One region of the Streptomyces sp. NPDC093568 genome, then DNA from elsewhere that is predicted to be linked to it. Evidence: riboswitches for the same ligand, from Rfam matches in the RefSeq annotation. Region 1 holds a riboswitch; the other holds the start of a gene.
The links. Region 1 has a riboswitch for glycine ahead of gcvP (aminomethyl-transferring glycine dehydrogenase). Riboswitches for the same ligand answer to the same signal wherever they lie in the genome.

Region 1 (10,204 bases):
GGTCAGGGCGCGCAGTCGGTTGACCCTGGCCAGTCCGGCGGCATAGGTTTCGGGCAACCGTCAACCTCAAGTACGGGTGGAGGGTTTTCCCCGATGTCGGCCCTGGTGTGTACGAGGTGCGGTAACCGCAACGCGGAGAACAGCCGCTTCTGTTCCAACTGCGGCGCCCCGCTGCGCGGTGCGGCCGCCGAGCGTCCGTCCGAGACCACCTCCACGATCTCCATCTCCGGTATCGAGGCCTACGACGCCGAGACCACCGGTCAGACGCAGATCCCGGCGCTGTCGCCGGAGGCCCAGGCGGCCGTCGACGCGCTTCCGCTGGGCTCCGCGCTACTGGTGGTGCGCCGCGGGCCGAACTCGGGCAGCCGGTTCCTCCTGGACGGCGATCTGACCACGGCCGGCCGTCACCCGCAGAGCGACATCTTCCTGGACGACGTGACGGTCTCGCGCCGCCACGTGGAGTTCCGTCGCGCTCAGGACGGCTCGTTCACGGTCGCCGACGTCGGCAGCCTGAACGGCACGTACGTCAACCGCGAGCGGATCGACCAGGTCGCCCTGAACAACGGCGACGAGGTGCAGATCGGCAAGTACCGGCTGGTCTTCTACGCGAGCCAGCGGGGCTACTGACCCTCCCCCGGAGCCCGTCCGGGGAGAACCAGGGAAGGTTCATGCTGAAAACACCGAGCGGCGGTGCCCGGCACGGCACCGCCGCCACGGACGGTCGGCTGATGAGCATCGGCACAGTGCTGAACGTGCTGCGCGAGGAGTTCCCTGACATCACCATCTCCAAGATCCGTTTCCTGGAGTCGGAGGGCCTTGTCGAGCCGCAGCGGACCCCCTCGGGGTATCGCAAGTTCAGCGCGCAGGACGTCGAGCGGCTCGGTCACGTCCTGCGGATGCAGCGGGACCACTATCTGCCGCTCAAGGTGATCCGGGAGCATCTGGACGCCATGGAGCGCGGCGAGGCGGCACCCCTGCCCGCCGTGTGCCGCCAGCGGGACGGAGAAACGGTCCTGGAGCCCGTGGAGGCACCCCCGGCACCCCGGATCGGTCGCGCCGAGCTGCTCGCCGCCGCCGAGATCGAGGAGCGCGAACTCGCTGAGTGGGAGTCGTACGGCCTGATCAGTGCGCTGCCGGACGGGGCGTACGAGGCGGAGGCGGTCACGGTGGCCTCGCTCGTGGTCGAGCTGGGGCGGTTCGGAATCGAGCCAAGGCACCTTCGGGTCATGAAGGCCGCCGCCGACCGTGAGGCCGGGCTCGTGGACCAGGTCGTGGCGCCGCTGAGGCGGCACCGCAACCCGCAGACGAGGGCTCATGCCGAGGCCCGCGCCAAGGAGCTGGCGGGGCTCACCGTGAAGCTGCACTCCGCGCTGGTGCAGACGGCTCTCGGGGTACGGCTGCCCTGAGCGTGGCATACCTCGGGGCGGCCGGATCGGCCACCCGTTCCGGGCCCGACTACCCAAACGTCCCGGGCACGGCCTAGGGTTGCTGTGTGAACGAGCTCGATGTCGTAGGTGTCCGGGTCGAAATGCCCTCCAACCAACCGATCGTGCTCCTGCGCGAAGTGGGAGGCGACCGCTACCTCCCCATCTGGATCGGGCCGGGGGAGGCGACGGCGATCGCCTTCGCCCAGCAGGGCATGGCCCCCGCGCGACCGCTGACCCACGACCTGTTCAAGGACGTGCTGGAGGCCGTCGGCCAGGAGCTCACCGAAGTACGCATCACGGACCTGCGTGAAGGCGTCTTCTACGCGGAGCTGGTCTTCGCCAGCGGCGTCGAGGTGAGCGCCCGCCCGTCCGATGCCATAGCGCTGGCCCTGCGCACCGGAACGCCGATCTACGGCAGCGACGGGGTGCTCGACGACGCCGGCATCGCGATTCCGGACGAGCAGGAGGACGAGGTGGAGAAGTTCCGCGAGTTCCTCGACCAGATCTCGCCGGAGGACTTCGGCACCAGCAGTCAGTGAGGCGGCGTGGGCGGTGCCGGGCGGGCTCGCTGTCCGTCGTGGTGCGGCCCACGGCCGGTTACGGCTCAAATGCCGGCATTTGCCAGCGGCGAGCGTGAGAGTCCTGAGGCCTGTCCCGAGGGCATTCGGCTAGCCTTTCCCCGCGGTGGGGTGCGGGAAACCACTCCTAGGGTGATTATCACTCGGCGTGCCGAGTGTGGCGATCGTTGACGCACCCCTGGTGACTGCCTACCGTCGAGAAGGCAGGTCAAGGACGGAGGTCGGCGTGAGAAGCAGCGGCGACGGTACGGCTGGGGGTCCCCTGGGACGCGGTTCCGGGGCGAGCGGTCCGTACCCTCCCCCAGGTTCTCAGCTGCGTTCGAGCAGGGGGTATCCCCAGCCCGGCAGCGCGGATCACGTCGTGCAGCGGCCGACGGTCGTGCCGAGCAGCGGCGGAGGGGCGGCGTCCATGGCGACCGAGGAGATCGGTTATCGCGGTCCGACGGCGTGTGCGGCCGCCGGTATCACGTACCGGCAACTGGACTACTGGGCGCGCACCGGTCTCGTCGAGCCGAGCGTGCGGCCCGCCTACGGGTCGGGGACGCAGCGGCTGTACAGCTTCCGCGACGTCGTCGTCCTGAAGATCGTCAAGCGCTTCCTCGACACCGGGGTGTCGCTCCAGAACATCCGCACCGCCGTGCAGCATCTGCGGGAGCGGGGTTTTCGTGATCTTGAGCGCATGACGCTGATGAGCGACGGCGCGACGGTGTACGAGTGCACCTCGCCGGACGAGGTGCACGCGCTGCTCCAGGGCGGGCAGGGGATCTTCGGCATCGCCGTGGGTGTGGTGTGGCGGGATGTCGAGAGCGCCCTGTCGCAGCTGCACGGGGAGCGGATCGACACCGGGGAGACGCTCATCGGTCACAACCCGACGGACGAGCTGGCTCGGCGGCGTAACCGGGCGGTCTGAGCGATGGCCGGTCCTTGACGCTCCGCTGCTCCCACGGGCGTGGCCGGGCAGGGCATTGTCAGTGGTGTGAGGCAGCATCAGAGGTGTGAGAAACGCGCCCACGATCCTGCATCTCGACATGGATGCCTTCTACGCCTCGGTGGAGCAGGCATCCAAGCCGAGCCTGCGCGGGAAAGCCGTCATCGTGGGCGGGCTCGGGCCGCGGGGAGTGGTCGCGACCGCCTCCTATGAGGCCCGGGTCTTCGGGGTGCACTCGGCGATGCCCATGGCGCAGGCGCGCCGGCTGGCGCCGAACGCCGCGTATCTCGTGCCGCGCTTCGGGATCTACCGCGACATCAGCGAGCTCGTGATGGGGCTGCTGCGCGAGCTGTCGCCGCTGGTGGAGCCGCTGAGCCTGGACGAGGCGTTCGTGGACCTGGAGGCCGGAGAAGCGGCCTGGGACGAAGCGTCGGCGCGGCTGGTGGGGGCGAAGCTGCGGGCCGACATACGGGCGGCCACCGGGCTCGCGGGGTCCGTGGGGCTTGCCGCGTCCAAGATGCTCGCGAAGATCGCCTCCGAGGAGGCCAAGCCCGACGGACTGGTGCTGATCGAGCCCGGGACCGAGCGGGCGATGCTCGGGCCGATGTCGGTGCGGACCCTGCCGGGGGTGGGGCCGGCGACCGGGGACCATCTGCGGCGGGCCGGGATCCACACGGTCGAGGAGATCGCCGAGGCGGGTGAGGACGAGCTCGTGCGGCTGCTGGGGAAGGCGCATGGGCACGCGCTGTACGCGATGGCCCTGGCGCACGACGAGCGGCCTGTGGTGGCCGAGCGGGAGACCAAGTCGGTGTCGGTCGAGGACACGTACGACGTGGACATTCACGACCGGGTCCGGGTGGGGCTGGAGGTGCAGCGACTGGCCGACCGCTGTGTACGGCGGTTGCGGGGGGCCGGACTGTCCGGGCGGACGATCGTGCTCAAGGTGCGGCGGTACGACTTCTCGACCTTGACGCGGTCGGAGACGCTGCGGGGGCCGACGGACGATCCGGCTGTGGTGCGCGAGGCTGCCGCGCGGCTCCTGGAATCCGTGGACACGACGGGTGGGGTGCGGCTGCTGGGAGTCGGGGTGAGCGGACTGGCCGACTACACGCAGGAGGACCTGTTCGCGCAGGCCGCGGGGGAGCGGGGGGAAGCGGCTGCGGGGGCCGCGGGCTCCGCGGCGGAGGACGGGGAGGAAGAGGCCGCGGCGGCGCGGGGGGAGACCGGGGTGAGTGAGCGGCGGTGGCATGCCGGGCACGACGTGCGGCATGTCGAGTACGGGCACGGGTGGGTGCAGGGGAGCGGGGTCGGGCGGGTGACCGTGCGGTTCGAGACGCCTGGGTCGGAGCCGGGGAGGGTGCGGACGTTTCGGGTCGATGATCCGGAGCTGGAGGCGGCGGAGCCGTTGCCGTTGGTGGCGGGGCCCGTGGGGCGGAGCGGGGCCGTCGGCGCTGGTGGGGCGTCGTCTGTGGCGCCTGGGTAGGGCGGAGCGGTGGGTGCTCGGGCGATCGGCGGCGGAGTTGTTCAGCGGCACCCAGCCCCCGCGCAGCCGGCCTACGGATGGCCCGCCTGGGTCAGGGGTGTGCGTGGGGGGTTTTCGGGCCGTTGTTGTCGGGGTCCTCGGTGGAGGCCAGGTTGCCGAAGTCCCGGTCGGGGGGTGGCGGCGGGGCCGTTACGTCGAGCCCGTAGTGGTGGTAGAGCTGGAGTTCCTGCTCGGGGGAGAGGTGGCGGCCCACTCCGAAGTCGGGGGCGTCCTTGATGAGGGCCCGGTCGAAGGGGATGTGGAGGGTGCCCTCGACCAGTTCGCTGGGCTCCAGGGGGACGAAGGCGTCCCGGGAGAAGAGGCCGGTGCGTATCGCCGCCCACTCCGGTACTCCGGTCGCGTCGTCGAGGTAGACCTCGTCGATGGTGCCGATCTTGGTGCCGTTGCGGTCGAAGGCCTTGCGGCCGATCAGGTTGCGCGGATCGATGTCGGTCTGCACGGGCCCTCCACTTGGTCGCAACTCATCCGTAAGCACTACGAAAAGGCACATTGGTGAGAGTGGCCACTCGAAGGTCGCCTCGTTGACCTCGCTGGTAGGCTTTTAGCGGCTGCTGACCCCGTGCGGGAGAGTCCTCCGGCGACATCGGAGGCGCCGAAGGAGCAAATCCTCCCCGGAATCTCTCAGGCTCACGTACCGCTCGGACGAGGTCACTCTGGAAAGCAGGGCGGGTGTCGACGGCTTCCGCTCTCACCGACGGTGAAAGCCGGGAACCCTTGTGGTGACCCGGTGAAGCTCTCAGGTTGAGATGACAGAGGGGGAGGCCGTCCGGGTACCCGCGCCGTGGTGCCCCTCGAAGGTCGCGTCAGACCAGGAGGCCTCCGCAATGACCGCCCACCGCATTCCGCTCTCCGAGCTCGAACAGGGGATCCCGTTCGAGCAGCGTCATATCGGTCCTGACCACGAGGCTCGGGCCAAGATGCTCGCCCAGGTCGGCTACGGCTCCCTGGACGACCTCACCGCGGCCGCCGTGCCGGACGTGATCAAGAACGCCGACTCGCTCGACCTGCCGGGAGCGCGCACCGAGCCCGAGGTGCTGGCCGAGCTGCGCTCGCTCGCGGACCGCAACCAGGTGCTGGACTCGATGATCGGCCTCGGGTACTACGGGACCTTCACCCCGCCGGTCATCCTGCGGAACGTCATGGAGAACCCGGCCTGGTACACCGCCTACACGCCGTACCAGCCGGAGATCTCGCAGGGGCGCCTCGAAGCCCTGCTGAACTTCCAGACCATGGTCGCCGACCTGACCGGGCTGCCGACCTCCGGTGCCTCGCTGCTCGACGAGGGGACGGCCGCGGCCGAGGCCATGGCGCTGTCCCGGCGCATGGGCCGGAACAAGAAGGGCCTCTTCCTGGTCGACGCGGATGTGCTGCCGCAGACCATCGCCGTGATCGAGACCCGTGCCGAGCCCACCGGCGTGGAGATCGTCGTCGCCGACCTCAGCGGCGGGATCCCGGCCGACCTCGCCTCGCGTGAGATCACCGGCGTGCTCCTCCAGTACCCCGGCGCCTCCGGTGTCGTACGGGACATCAAGCCCGTCATCGAGCAGGCCCACGAGCTGGGTGCCCTCGTCACCGTCGCCGCCGATCTGCTCGCGCTGACGCTGCTGAAGTCGCCGGGTGAGCTCGGGGCGGACATCGCGGTCGGGACGACCCAGCGCTTCGGTGTGCCGATGGGCTTCGGCGGTCCGCACGCCGGCTACATGGCCGTACACGAGAAGTTCGCGCGCAGCCTGCCCGGGCGGCTCGTGGGTGTGTCCCAGGACGCCGACGGGAACAAGGCGTACCGGCTCGCCCTCCAGACCCGTGAGCAGCACATCCGGCGGGAGAAGGCGACCAGCAACATCTGCACCGCCCAGGTGCTGCTCGCCGTGATGGCCGGGATGTACGCCGTCTACCACGGGCCCGAGGGGCTCAAGAGCATCGCTCGGCGGACCCACCGTTACGCCTCGATCCTCGCCGCGGGCCTCACGGCCGGTGGGGTCGAGGTCGTGCACGGCTCCTACTTCGACACGCTGACCGTGCGCGTGCCCGGAAAGGCCGCCGAGGTCGTCGACGCCGCCCGGCAGAACGGCGTCAACCTGCGCCTCGTCGACGCCGACCACGTCTCCGTCGCCTTTGACGAGACCACCGCACGGGCCCAGGTGGGCGCGGTGTGGACGGCGTTCGGGGTCGAGGGGGACATCGAGGCGCTGGACACGGCGACCGAGGAGGCCGTCCCGGACGCGCTGCTGCGCACCGACGACTACCTCACGCACCCCGTCTTCCACCAGCACCGCTCCGAGACGGCGATGCTGCGCTACCTGCGCCGGCTGGCCGACCGTGACTACGCGCTCGACCGCGGCATGATCCCGCTGGGCTCCTGCACGATGAAGCTCAACGCCACCACCGAGATGGAGCCGGTCACCTGGCCGGAGTTCGGGCAGCTGCACCCCTTCGCGCCCGCCGAGCAGGCCCAGGGCTATCTGACGCTCATCCGTGAGCTGGAGGAACGTCTCGCCGAGGTCACCGGCTACGACAAGGTGTCGCTCCAGCCGAACGCCGGGTCGCAGGGCGAGCTGGCCGGACTGCTCGCCGTGCGCGGGTACCACCGGGCCAACGGGGACGAGCAGCGGACCGTCTGTCTGATCCCGTCCTCCGCGCACGGCACGAACGCCGCCAGCGCCGTCATGGCCGGCATGAAGGTCGTCGTCGTGAAGACCGCCGAGGACGGCGAGATCGACGTCGAGGACCTGCGGGCGAAGATCGAGCAGTACCGGGACGAGCTGTCCGTGCTGATGATCACGTACCCGTCGACGCACGGTGTGTTCGAGGAGCACGTCGCCGACATCTGCGCGCAGGTCCACGAGGCCGGTGGCCAGGTGTACGTGGACGGCGCGAACCTCAACGCGCTGGTGGGACTGGCCAAGCCGGGGCACTTCGGCGGCGACGTCTCGCACCTGAACCTGCACAAGACCTTCTGCATCCCGCACGGCGGCGGCGGTCCGGGCGTCGGCCCGGTCGGTGTGCGCGCCCACCTCGCGCCGTACCTGCCCAACCACCCGCTGCAGCCTGCGGCCGGGCCGGAGACGGGCGTCGGCCCGATCTCGGCCGCGCCGTGGGGTTCCGCGGGGATCCTGCCCATCTCGTGGGCGTACGTCCGCCTCATGGGCGGCGAGGGGCTGAAGCGGGCCACGCAGGTGGCCGTGCTGTCCGCCAACTACGTCGCCAAGCGGCTCGAGCCGCACTACCCCGTGCTCTACACCGGGCCCGGCGGGCTCGTCGCGCACGAGTGCATCATCGACCTGCGTCCGCTGACCAAGGCGACCGGCGTGAGTGTCGACGACGTGGCCAAGCGGCTCATCGACTACGGCTTCCACGCGCCGACGATGTCGTTCCCGGTGGCCGGCACGCTGATGATCGAGCCGACCGAGTCCGAGGACCTGAACGAACTCGACCGGTTCTGCGACGCGATGATCGCCATCCGTGCGGAGATCGAGAAGGTCGGGTCGGGCGACTGGCCGGCCGAGGACAACCCGCTGCGCAACGCCCCGCACACCGCCGGCGCGCTCGGCGGGGAGTGGGAGCACGCCTACAGCCGTGAGGAGGCCGTGTTCCCGGCCGGAGTGTCGGCCGCCGAGAAGTACTGGCCGCCGGTGCGCCGTATCGACCAGGCCTTCGGTGACCGGAACCTGGTGTGCTCCTGCCCGCCGCTGGACGCCTACGACGACTGAGATCCGGTCGGTCTGTGACTGAGGGGCTCCGCTTCGGCCGTACGTGGCCGGGGCGGAGCCCTTCGGTTTCCTGGGGTTTCCCGCTGTAGAAGCGGGTCGGCGGATCAGAAGAGCCCCGACGCCCTGAGCACCGCCCGCGCCTGCGTGTCGTCGATCTCGTGTCGCAGGCGTTCCAGTACGTCGATGCCCTCGCGCAGCGTCCCGCCGGCCCGTGAGCGGCGTACCCCGGTGTCGAACTCGTGCCACAGCAGGGGGTTGGCGACAAGGATGCGCGGGTCCAGTTCCAGGCGGCGGCCGTCCGTGTCGCACAGGGTCAGGTGAGTGGAGACGTCGCCGTACTGGCGTACGGTCACCAGGGCGTCCGTGCGTACGGCCTGATGGCGTACGAGACCGCGTACCGCGAGCCAGCCGGGGCCGGCGGTCACCCGCTGGGGAAGCAGGATCGTGAAGAGCAGGGCGGTCATGACCAGCCACAGCATGGTGCGCGGCGCTGTCAGGGTGTGCGCGTCCCAGTCGACCACCAGGGTCATGGCGAAGAACGTCAGAGCACAGCCGGTGGCGAACCGGGCGCTGTCGCGCCAGTGGCGGTCACCGGTCGGGGCCGGGCGCGGTCTGCTTCCGTCCACAGTGCAGACGGTAGGGGGCGGTGGCGCCCGCGCGAACTCCGCTGACGGTGCTCTGACGCCTTACGGCTCATCGTTGACGCGATTCTGATGGCCGCGGCCGGTTCAGCCCGTGTGCACGCGCGGCCGGCGATCCCGGTCCGGCTCGGCCTCGCGCAGCACCTCGCGGGTGACCGGGGCTACCTCGCCCTGGCCGAAGAGGAAGAAGCGCAGGAAGTTGGCGAACGGGGTGCCCTCGGTCCACTCGAAGTAGATGTGCGGGATGCAGCCGGTCGTGTCGCGCACGTGCAGGAGCAGGGCGGCCAGGGCGTTGGGGATGGAGGAGGACTCCAGGGTGAGGACGCGGTAGCGGTTGTGCATGACCTGGCCGCGTACGGCCAGCCCGGCCTCGAACTCCGAGGGGTCGGTGACCGTCACCTCCACGAAGACGAAGTCCTCCTGCTCCGGCAGGTCGTTGTCGTGGCGGATCTGCTCGATCTTGTCGCGGTACTCGGCCTTGTCCCGGCTGTCGGGCTCGTTCGCGATGAACCGGATCTTCCGGCTCGCGATGTCCCTGATGAATCGTTCCGCCATGTCGTCGAGCGTCACGCTGGTGACGCGGAGCTCGAAGGCACGCAGCAGCCGCGAGAGCAGGGAGACGAGGATGATGCCGGCGATGAAGCAGGCGCCGATCTTCACACCGTCGGGGCGCTCGATGACATTCACGACGGTCGTGTAGAGGAAGACGGCCGAGATGACCGCGAACCCGATGAACCACTTGCGCTGGCCGGCCTCGCGGGCGGCGATGGTCACGGCGATCGCGGCGGAGCTGATGAGCACCAGGACGCCGGTGGCGTACGCGCCGCCCTGCGCGTCGACACTGGCGTCGAAGATCCAGGTGACCAGGAACGCGACCAGGGTGAAGACGATGACCATCGGACGCACCGCGCGCGCCCAGTGCGGGGCCATGCCGTAGCGCGGCAGATAGCGGGGCATCAGGTTGAGCAGCCCGGCCATGGCCGAGGCGCCGGCGAACCACAGGATGGCGATCGTGGAGACGTCGTAGACCGTGCCGAAGGCGTTGCCGAGGTACTCGTGCGCGAGGAAGGCGAGGGCACGGCCGTTGGCCTCGCCGCCCGGCTCGAAATCCTTCTCGGGGATCAGCAGGGTGGTGATGAAGCTCGTCGTGATCAGGAAGCAGCTCATGATCACGGCAGCGGTGGTGAGCAGCTTCTTGGTGTCCCGGATCCGCCCCTTGGGGTTCTCCTCGGTCTCGCCCGGGTCGCCCTTGACGTGCGGCATCACCGCGACGCCGGTCTCGAAGCCGGACAGGCCGAGCGCGAGCTTGGGGAAGACGATCAGGGCCACGCCGATCATGACGAAGACGTTGCCGTGCTCGGCGGTCAGGGCGTTGGA
Region 2 (10,204 bases), on a different contig from region 1:
AGGCCGCACCCGGCCCGGCCGCCTGTCCCGTCCGGTTCGACGACCCGGTCAAGGCCGCCGCCGACCGCCGCGTCGACGTCGGCCGCATCACCCCCGACCCCGCCTGGCGCACCAGCTGCGGCACGCTCTACCGGGCCGACGGCCGTGGCCCGGAGATCGTGTTCCAGGAGGGCTTCCAGCCCCGGGACGTCGAGAACGGCCAGTACGATCTGGAGCAGTACGTCCTGGTCAACCAGCCCTCCCCGTACGTCTCCACGACCTACGACCACGACCTGTACAAGAAGTGGTGGAAGTCCGGCTGGAACTACTACATCGACGCCCCCGGCGGTATCGACGTGAACAAGACCATCGGCGACACCCACAAGTGGGCCGACCAGGTCGAGGTGGCCTTCCCCGGCGGTATCGACCGGAGTTACGTCATCGGCGTCTGCCCGGTGGACAGGACCACCAAGGTCGAGATCATGAGCGGCTGCCGGAGCAACCCGCACTTCGAGGCCTGGCACTGACGGTCCACCCGCTCGGCGCCTACCGGGGGTGCAGCAGCGCCTCCGCGCCCACCGGCCGGTACCCGGCCTCCAGGAACGCCCGCATGCTGCGGGCGTTCCCCGGCGCCACCTGCGCCCACAGCGGCTCCGTGACGAGCTGCCGGGCCGCCGACACCAGCACCCGCCCCAGCCCCCGGTGCCGTACCGCCTCGGCCACCTCGACCGACACCTCCAGCCTCCCCGCGACCCCGCGCCCCATGACCAGGACCCCGCCGTCCGCCACCCAGGCGCGCACCTCGTCACGCCGGCCGCGGGCGTAGCCGATCCGGGGGTGGCCGGCGCCCTCGACCTCGGTCAGCGCGAGCGGCGGCTCGCCGGGCAGCGGGGTGCCGACCAGGACCGCGTCGACCGTCTCGGCCGTACGCCCCGTCCGTTCCATGAGGGCCGCGAGGAAGCGCGGGTTCATCGGCGCGGCCAGCGCGTCGCAGTCGGTCTCGCGCAGGGTGTCGTACACCCACGCCTGATCCTCGTCGGTGACGACGACGGAGTGCGCGGTGAAGGCGAGGACGCCCGCGGTGCGGGGCGAGGGCTGGGGCACGACCGTCGTACGGCCGTCCGCGGGCGGGAAGACACCCCGCGCGACCCCGTCCAGAATGTCGCGCAGACTCCGCTCCGCCACGGCCGTCATCCTCACGCTCCCCGAGTAGGAGTTCACCTGGGTGGTCGCCGCACCGGAGGCTCATGGGGGCGGATAATCTGACCTCCGTCAGCAAGGCAACAAGGTACGACGAAAAGGGGCGGATCGGTGGCGCAGATCGACATCGAGGAAGCACGCAAGCAGTTCGAGCGCATCGATGCGGACGGTGACGGCACCATCACCGCCGCCGAGTTCAAGTCCGCCCTGGCTCAGGGTGGCGACTGGAACGTGACCGAGTCCGTCGCGGAGGCGATCATCAAGAGCCGCGACCTCAACGGCGACAAGGTCCTGTCGTTCGACGAGTTCTGGGCCTACCTGAGCAAGTGACGCCTACGAAGGGGCGCCTCTCCTTGCGGGGAAGGGCGCCCCTTCGTCATGCGACCACAGCTTTGGGTGCGGGTGTTGCGCGACCCTTCATCGCCTCAAGGGTCGCCTTTGCGCGCGGATCCGTGACTGATGTTCGGCTCATTCGTTGATCGAATGGTGGGTCAATAGGGCAGGCTCGGTGCTGGGGGATGAGTGAAGCTGTGCCAAGCGGGTGGGGACGGATGGGCGTGCGACCGATCATCCGACAGATATCCGCTGACGAAGGGGCTGTGTAAGACGCACTACATGCAGAACCGCCGGGGCAGGGGCATGGCCCCTATCGACATGGGCCGTGCTGTCGCGGAGGGTCGGCTGTGTGAGTTCGGCGGATGCGGCAGGGCGGTTTCTGCGAGAGGTCTCTGTGCTGCTCACTACCAACAGAGGACCAAGGGCCAGCCGCTCTCACCTCTGCGGAAGAAGAGGCCCAACGGCACTGTGCGAGAGATGGCCCAGCGCGGAGTCGCTGAATGTCTGGGGTGCGGTCGGCGTAAGCCGCTCTCGGAGTTCTCGTCACTCAACGCATCGGGCGCGCCGCGGCCGTACTGCAAGCCGTGCAACGCGGAGCGCGTTCGCCTGCAGCACTACAAGGTGACCAAGGAGTTCGTCGATATGCTGCTGCGTTTTCAGCGGAGTCGGTGTGCCGTATGCCGCAGTGTCCATACAGGCGGGAAAGCCCTGCACCTGGATCATGATCACTCGTGCTGCCTTCAGGGAAGTTGCGGCGACTGTGTGCGCGGGCTCGTGTGCGCCAACTGCAACCTCCTCGGACTCGCCTGGTACGAAGCTCTGCCGCGTGAGCTTCGTACCTACGGCCTGCTCAATGACTATCTCGCTGATCCGCCCGCGAAGCGGCTCAGGGCGGAAGTTGCCGTGGCGGGCGACAACGCCGGATAGATCGTCAGGCGTTCTCGGCCCACTCCCGCAACGCCGCCTTGCTGGAGAAGTTCGCCACGTTCCTGTCCAGCGGGTCGTCCGTGTACTGGTGGAAGCGCCACTTGGCCTGGATGCGGGGCTTGCCTGCCGTCACGTAGTCGGCGATCCACAGGCCGTCACCGGCGTAGGAGGTGGTGTCGACATTGAGCCAATAGTGGCGGTTTGCGTAGAGAATGACCGGATTGTTCGGCCGCTTCTCCTTCACCTTCCGGATGAACAGGTCCTTCTCCGCGTTGCTCGCGTGCGTCCCCTCGCTCGTCGTCTCCCAGTCCACGGCGAGGATGTCGCCCGCCTTCTCCGGGGCCTTGCTGACGAAGTAGTCGGCCTGGGCGGAGAGGTTGCCGGGCCACAGGAAGTGGTAGAAGCCGACGACCAGCCCGGCGTCGCGGGCGCGTTTGGTCTGGGCGGTGAGTTTGGGGTTGACGTAGGAGCGGCCCTCCGTCGCCTTGACGAAGACGAAGGAGAGGCCGTCGGTGTCGTAGGTGGAGGACTGGTACGCGCTCACGTCGATGCCGCGGATCATGGGGGGACTCCCGGAAGTGCCGGTGGGGGGAGAGGAGTTGGACTGGGTGTATGCCCCACCGTGCCACGGCTGACGCGGACCTGACGTGGAATTGTCAACATTCCACTCGGGTCAGCATTCGATGATGTTGACCGCCAGCCCTCCGCGCGCCGTCTCCTTGTACTTGACCGACATGTCGGCGCCGGTGTCCTTCATGGTCTTGATGACCTTGTCCAGGGACACCTTGTGCGAGCCGTCTCCGCGCATCGCCATGCGGGCCGCCGTGACGGCCTTGACCGCGGCCATGCCGTTGCGCTCGATGCAGGGGATCTGGACCAGGCCGCCGACGGGGTCGCAGGTGAGGCCGAGGTTGTGCTCCATGCCGATCTCGGCGGCGTTCTCCACCTGCTCCGGACTGCCGCCGAGGACCTCGGCCAGGGCTCCCGCGGCCATCGAGCAGGCCGAGCCGACCTCGCCCTGGCAGCCGACCTCGGCGCCCGAGATGGACGCGTTCTCCTTGAAGAGCATGCCGATCGCACCCGCGGCGAGCAGGAAGCGGACGACGCCGTCCTCGTCCGCGCCCGGCACGAAGTTGATGTAGTAGTGCAGCACCGCCGGGATGATGCCCGCGGCGCCGTTCGTGGGGGCCGTCACGACGCGGCCGCCGGCGGCGTTCTCCTCGTTCACGGCCATCGCGTAGAGCGTGATCCACTCCATGGCGAGCGCCTTCGGGTCGCCCTCGGAGCGCAGCTTGCGGGCCGTGTTCGCGGCCCGGCGGCGGACCTTCAGGCCGCCCGGCAGGATGCCCTCGCGCGCCATGCCGCGCGACACGCACTCCCGCATCACCCGCCAGATCTCCAGCAGGCCCTCGCGGATCTCGTCCTCGGTGCGCCAGGCCCGCTCGTTCTCCAGCATCAGAGAGGAGATCGACAGGCCCGTCTCCTGGGTCAGGCGCAGCAGCTCGTCGCCCGTGCGGAAGGGGTACTTCAGGACGGTGTCGTCGAGCTTGATGCGGTCCGCGCCGACGGCTTCCTCGTCGACGACGAAGCCGCCGCCCACCGAGTAGTACGTCCTGGACATGAGCTCGTCGCCGGACTCGTCGAACGCCCAGAGCGTCATGCCGTTCGCGTGGTACGGCAGTGCCTTGCGGCGGTGCAGCACGAGGTCCTTGTCGAAGTCGAAGGGGATCTCGTGCTCGTCGAGGAGCCTGAGGGTGCGCCCCGACTTGATCCTCTCCACCCGCTCGTCCGCCGTCTCGACGTCCACCGTGCGCGGCGAGGCGCCCTCCAGGCCGAGCAGTACGGCCTTCGGGGTGCCGTGGCCGTGGCCGGTCGCGCCGAGTGAGCCGTACAGCTCGGAGCGTATGGACGCCACCGAGGGCAGCACGCCCTCGTTGCGCAGGCGGTGCGCGAACATGCGTGCCGCGCGCATCGGGCCGACCGTGTGGGAGCTGGACGGGCCGATGCCGATCGAGAACAGGTCGAAGACCGAGATGGCCACGGGGGACTCCTCAATACGGGGTGGTGCGAAAAGGTTTCCGCGGGGTGCCCCGCCCGCGCACTGACCAGTGTGGGCGGGGCACCCCGCAAAAAGGAACTACTTGTTCAGACCGGGGTACAGCGGGTGCTTGTCGGCGAGCGCCTTCACCCGGGCCTTGAGCGCGTCGACGTCGTACGACGGCTTGAGCGTCTCGGCGATGACGTCCGCGACCTCGGTGAAGTCCTCGGCCGTGAAGCCTCGGGTGGCCAGGGCCGGGGTACCGATGCGCAGGCCCGACGTCACCATCGGCGGGCGCGGGTCGTTCGGGACGGCGTTGCGGTTGACCGTGATGCCGACCTCGTGGAGGCGGTCCTCGGCCTGCTGGCCGTCCAGCTCCGACTCGCGCAGGTCGACGAGGATCAGGTGCACGTCCGTGCCGCCGGACAGCACGTTCACGCCGGCCTCGCGGGCGTCGGCGGCGGTGAGCCGCTCGGCGAGGATACGGGCGCCGTCCACCGTGCGGCGCTGGCGCTCCTTGAACTCCTCCGACGCCGCGACCTTGAACGACACCGCCTTCGCCGCGATCACGTGCTCCAGGGGGCCGCCCTGGAAGCCCGGGAAGACGGAGGAGTTCAGCTTCTTCGCGAAGTCCTTCTTGGCCAGGATGATGCCGCCGCGCGGGCCGCCCAGCGTCTTGTGGGTGGTGGAGGTGACCACGTCCGCGTGCGGGACCGGGTTCGGGTGCAGGCCCGCCGCGACCAGTCCGGCGAAGTGGGCCATGTCGACCCACAGGTACGCCTCGACCTCGTCGGCGATCCGGCGGAACTCGGCGAAGTCCAGCTGCCGCGGGTACGCCGACCAGCCGGCGATGATCACCTTGGGCTTGTGCTCCTTGGCGAGCTTCTCGACCTCGGCCATGTCGACCAGGCCGGTCCGGGCGTCCACGTGGTACGGGACGACCTTGAACTGCTTGCCGGAGAAGTTCAGCCGCATCCCGTGCGTCAGGTGGCCGCCGTGCGCCAGGTCCAGGCCGAGGATGGTGTCACCGGGCTGGGCCAGGGCGAACAGCGCGGCCTGGTTGGCGGAGGCGCCGGAGTGGGGCTGCACGTTGGCGTACTCGGCGCCGAACAGCTCCTTGACCCGGTCGATGGCGATCTGCTCGGCGACGTCGACGTGCTCGCAGCCGCCGTAGTAGCGGCGGCCGGGGTAGCCCTCGGCGTACTTGTTGGTGGCGACCGAGCCCTGGGCCTCCATCACCGCGACCGGCGCGAAGTTCTCGGAGGCGATCATCTCCAGGGTGGACTGCTGACGCTCCAGCTCGGCGTCGAGCGCGGCGGCGATCGCCGGGTCCAGCTCGTGCAGGGGCGTGTTCAGAAGCGACTTGTCAGGCATGGGGGCAGACATAAGAGATACGACTCCTCAGCCGGCGGTGTGGGCGGCGTACTCGTCGGCGGAGAGCAGGTCGGCGGGCTCGTCCGTGATCCGTACCTTGAACAGCCAGCCGCCCTCGAAGGGGGCGGAGTTCACGAGGGAGGGGTCGTTCACCACGTCCTCGTTGGTCTCGGTCACCTCGCCGGTGACCGGGGAGTACAGGTCGGAGACCGACTTGGTCGACTCCAGCTCACCGCAGGTCTCACCCGCGGTGACGGTCGAGCCGACCTCGGGGAGCTGGGCGTAGACGACATCGCCGAGCGCGTTGGCCGCGAACTCGGTGATGCCGACCGTCGAGACGCCGTCCTCGGCGGCCGACAGCCACTCGTGCTCCTTGCTGTAGCGCAGCTGCTGGGGGTTGCTCATGGCCTGAATTCTCCTGTAAGCGCGGGAGTGGTGGTGAATGGGGGACTGGGAGAAACGTGGCTGAGCAGCGGAAATGTGCGCAGGGTCACGCGCTCGCCGCTGTCAGTCTCTACGTCTGGCGTTACTTCTGCCGCTTGTAGAACGGCAGCGCCACGACCTCGTAGGGCTCGTGGCTGCCGCGGATGTCCACGCCGACGCCGGACGTGCCCGGCGCCGCGTGCGCGGCGTCGACGTACGCCATGGCGATGGGCTTGCCCAGGGTGGGGGAGGGCGCGCCGGAGGTGACCTCGCCGATGACCTCGCCGCCGGCGACGACCGGGTACCCGGCGCGCGGGACGCGACGCCCCTCGGCGACCAGGCCGACCAGGACGCGCGGCGGGTTCTGCGCGGCGCGCTCGGCAGCCTCGGCCAGCGCCTCGCGCCCGACGAAGTCGCCCTCCTTCTCGAACTTCACCACCCGGCCGAGCCCGGCGTCGAAGGGGGTGAGGGAGGTGGTCAGCTCATGGCCGTACAGCGGCATGCCCGCTTCCAGGCGCAGGGTGTCGCGGCAGGACAGCCCGCAGGGGACCAGGCCGACGCCCTCGCCGGCCTTGGTCAGCGCCTGCCACAGCTCCACGGCGTGCTCCGGCTTCACGAACAGCTCGAAGCCGTCCTCGCCGGTGTAGCCCGTGCGGGCGATGAGCGCGGGCACGCCGGCGACGGTGCCGGGCAGGCCGGCGTAGTACTTCAGGCCGTCGAGGTCGGCGTCGGTGAGCGACTTCAGGATGCCGGGGGACTCGGGGCCCTGGACGGCGATCAGCGCGTACGCGTCCCGGTCGTCGCGCACCTCGGCGTCGAAGCCGACGGAACGCTCCACCAGCGCGTCCAGCACGACCTGGGCGTTGGAGGCGTTGGCGACGACCATGTACTCGGTCTCGGCCAGGCGGTAGACGATCAGGTCGTCGAGGATGCCGCCGTCGGCCTGGCAGATCATGGTGTAGCGGGCGCGGCCGACGCCGACGGAGGCGATGTTGCCGACCAGGGCGTGGTTCAGCAGCGCGGCAGCGTCCGGGCCCGCCACGGTGATCTCACCCATGTGCGAGAGGTCGAACAGGCCGGCCTTGGTGCGGACGGCGTTGTGCTCGTCGCGCTCGGAGGCGTACCGCAGGGGCATGTCCCAGCCGGCGAAGTCGGTCATCGTCGCGCCCAGCGAGCGATGCAGGGCATCGAGCGCGGTGCGCCGCTGGTCGGGGGATTCGGTGCTGCTCATCGGTCGGTTGTCTCCCAAGGCGATGGGGCCCCCGCGCGAGCGCATTCGGGCGTGGGGGAGGGCGAGGTCGTTCCTCCCCATCTGTCATCGGAACCTGAGAGGTTCGCCACGACCGCCACGGGGACGATCACGGCTTGCACCTTGGGTGGAGCCGCCGCACACGCGACGACCCGCTTTTCAGATGTGCCTCGCCCGCGCGGTAACGGGGCCTGAGAGATTCAAGGGAGGGACTTGCTCCTTCGGCGCCCCGGCGACGCAGTGCCGGGGACTCTCCCGCGCGGATTCAAACGGCCGGTATGCAGTTGGCGCGGACATCATTGCATGCCGGGCTCGTCGGCGGCAGGGTCGTCTCTGTAACCGGCTTGTGGCAGGAAGCGAACGAAAATACGAGAGATCCTCTATTACCTTCTCTTTACGCTCAGTGGGCAGGGGGAATCCTGACCCCGGAGGAGGACGATGACGGTGAACCGCAGCACGGCGTACGCGACGACCTCGGGCCTCGCGCTGCCCAAGCAGCCCGCCGCCCCGGCCGCCGAGGCACGCGCCACGCGCCACGCCCCCGTGGTCCGCGATCTGCGCGAGCGCTCCGGCCGCAGCCCGCACGCACTGCTCTTCGGCCCCAAGGACCTCGTCGTCATCACCGGCCTGCCCGGCAGCGGCAAGTCCACGCTGATGCGGCGCACGGTGAAGGGCATCCGCATCGACTCCCAGGACACCCGGGACCACTGGGACGCCCGTATGCCCGGCTTCCTTCCCTACGGCGTCTACCGCCCCCTGGTCCGCCTCGCCCACTACGCCGGACTGCGCCGGGCCCTGCGCACCGGCAAGGGCGTCGTCGTGCACGACTGCGGTACGCAGGCCTGGGTGCGCGCCTGGCTGGCCCGCGAGGCCCGCCGGCGCGGCGGCAGCCTGCATCTGCTGCTGCTCGACGTGACACCCGGCACCGCCCTGGAGGGCCAGCGCGAGCGCGGCCGGGGGGTCTCGCGCTACGCCTTCCTGCGTCACCGCAGGGCCGCCGCCCGCCTGCTGCGCTCGGTGGCCGACGGCGATCTGCCCCAGGGCTGCGGCTCGGCGGTGCTGATCGACCGGGACGCGGCGGACGTCCTGCGCCGGATCGGCTTCGCCGGCTGACCGGCCGTATGCGCGGGACGACCGCCCGTAGACCTGCGCGCGCCGGACACCGGCTAGCCTTTTGGGCCTCAGACGTGGTTCACAGCAGGCGGTCAGACAGATGGACTTCGCAGCGGATCTCCCCGCGGACTTCCCGGCACCGGCACACCTCCACCCGCACGGCGGCTGGCCGGGCAACGAACTGGAGGAGGTGCTCTCGGCCTCCCTCGGCCTGCCCTCGGCGGGCGGGAGGATCATCGAGGTGCTCGGCCGCAGCTTCGTCTGGGTGCCCCTGCCGAGCGGCGGCGGCCCGCACAGCGGCCCGCTGGACCTGCCCACGGTGGAGATCGCGGGCCAGGGATACGTCCCGGTCTTCAGCTCCGAGGAACAGTTCCGCCAGGTCGTCGGCGCCCACATGTCGTACACGATCGCCCCGGCCGTGGAGTTCGCCCGCGGTCTGCCCCCGCATGTGGGCATCGCCCTGAACCCGGACGGCGTGGTCGGCGTCCCGCTGCCTCCCGCGGCGGTCGCCGAGCTGTGCCGGGTCGGCCGGACCCCGCTGGAGGGCCTCAACTCCGGCGGCCGCGTCAAGCTCTACGAGCCCGACTGGCAGGACGACCCGGTCGACTTCCTCGCGGCGGCGTCGGCGGAGTTCGCCGCGACGGGCGTTATCGCCACGGCCCGGCGCTGTCTGGCGGCGATCGAGACGGCGGCCCCGGTGATGTTCATAGGCGTCGAACTCTCCCACTGGGAGGGCGACCTGCGCGCCGCCCCCATGGACGCACTGGCCCGCGCCCTGGGGCGGGTCCCCGTCCCGTGGCCGGTCAACCTGGTCCTGCTGGACGTGGCCCAGGATCCGGTGATCGAGTGGATGCGGGCGAAGGTGCGGCCCTTCTACCAAGGGGCCTAGCAAGGGGCCTGGGCGACGCGCCCGCGACCGGGGCGCGCGGTGGTGCCGAGGTGCGGCCCCGGCGCGTGGGCGCGTGCGACCACGAACGACCCGCGAGCCGCGATGCGGCGGCAAGTTCCGAGCTCTTGCGCGGGATTAAGCTAGGGGCACAGTGCGGGCAAGGTGTTGTACGGAGGGGCGGTAGAAAGTGAGCGCTGGCACAACCTCGACCGGTCAGGTCGAGCACATGCTGCGCCAGGTGACCCCCGGGCGCTATGACGCCTACGAGGCACTCCTGCGCGCGCTCGCCACCCCGGACGCCGGCCGGATCTGGATGCTGCTGTGGCACGGCCAGGCAGGCTCCCCGGACGCCCAGTACGGGAACATGGAGGTCGAAGGGTACGGCTACGCCCCCTGCGTCACCTCCGCCCAGGAGCTGTCGGCCAGCGGCTGGAACCGCGGCTACGAGGTGGTCGACGGCGTCGACGTGGCCCGCGCCCTCTACCCGGACCACTACGGCCTCTGGCTCAACCCGCACGCCCCGGGCGGCGGCGTCGGCATCCCCTGGCTCGACCTGCGCCGCATCGCCACCGGCCTGGACCGCCAGCCCGCCGGACCGCTGCGGCTGACGGAGCCCGGCATCGAGATCCCGCAGTTCTACGCCCTGCTCGCGCAGAACGCCCACCGCACCCCCGCC

Region 2: linked by a shared signal. The riboswitch ahead of gcvT (glycine cleavage system aminomethyltransferase GcvT) and the one ahead of gcvP (aminomethyl-transferring glycine dehydrogenase) in region 1 are both predicted to bind glycine.

Annotation. Positions count from the first base shown of each region.
Region 1 is NZ_JBIWJD010000016.1:97,765-107,968, reverse strand. It holds gene ACIRD7_RS38955 (FHA domain-containing protein) at 1-627, shown strand, start outside; gene ACIRD7_RS38950 (MerR family transcriptional regulator) at 669-1,406, shown strand; gene ACIRD7_RS38945 (bifunctional nuclease family protein) at 1,493-1,966, shown strand; gene ACIRD7_RS38940 (MerR family transcriptional regulator) at 2,232-2,915, shown strand; gene ACIRD7_RS38935 (DNA polymerase IV) at 3,001-4,416, shown strand; gene ACIRD7_RS38930 (PRC-barrel domain-containing protein) at 4,508-4,915, opposite strand; glycine riboswitch at 5,029-5,123, shown strand; gene gcvP (aminomethyl-transferring glycine dehydrogenase) at 5,301-8,186, shown strand; gene ACIRD7_RS38920 (hypothetical protein) at 8,291-8,812, opposite strand; gene ACIRD7_RS38915 (amino acid transporter) at 8,915-10,204, opposite strand, start outside.
Region 2 is NZ_JBIWJD010000004.1:366,636-376,839, forward strand. It holds gene ACIRD7_RS19060 (ADP-ribosyltransferase) at 1-506, shown strand, start outside; gene ACIRD7_RS19065 (GNAT family N-acetyltransferase) at 526-1,173, opposite strand; gene ACIRD7_RS19070 (EF-hand domain-containing protein) at 1,291-1,509, shown strand; gene ACIRD7_RS19075 (endonuclease domain-containing protein) at 1,993-2,442, shown strand; gene ACIRD7_RS19080 (glycoside hydrolase family 25 protein) at 2,447-3,004, opposite strand; gene ACIRD7_RS19085 (L-serine ammonia-lyase) at 3,116-4,483, opposite strand; gene glyA (serine hydroxymethyltransferase) at 4,580-5,854, opposite strand; gene gcvH (glycine cleavage system protein GcvH) at 5,882-6,259, opposite strand; gene gcvT (glycine cleavage system aminomethyltransferase GcvT) at 6,381-7,508, opposite strand; glycine riboswitch at 7,696-7,794, opposite strand; gene ACIRD7_RS19105 (AAA family ATPase) at 7,965-8,639, shown strand; gene ACIRD7_RS19110 (enhanced serine sensitivity protein SseB) at 8,740-9,528, shown strand; gene ACIRD7_RS19115 (enhanced serine sensitivity protein SseB C-terminal domain-containing protein) at 9,716-10,204, shown strand, end outside.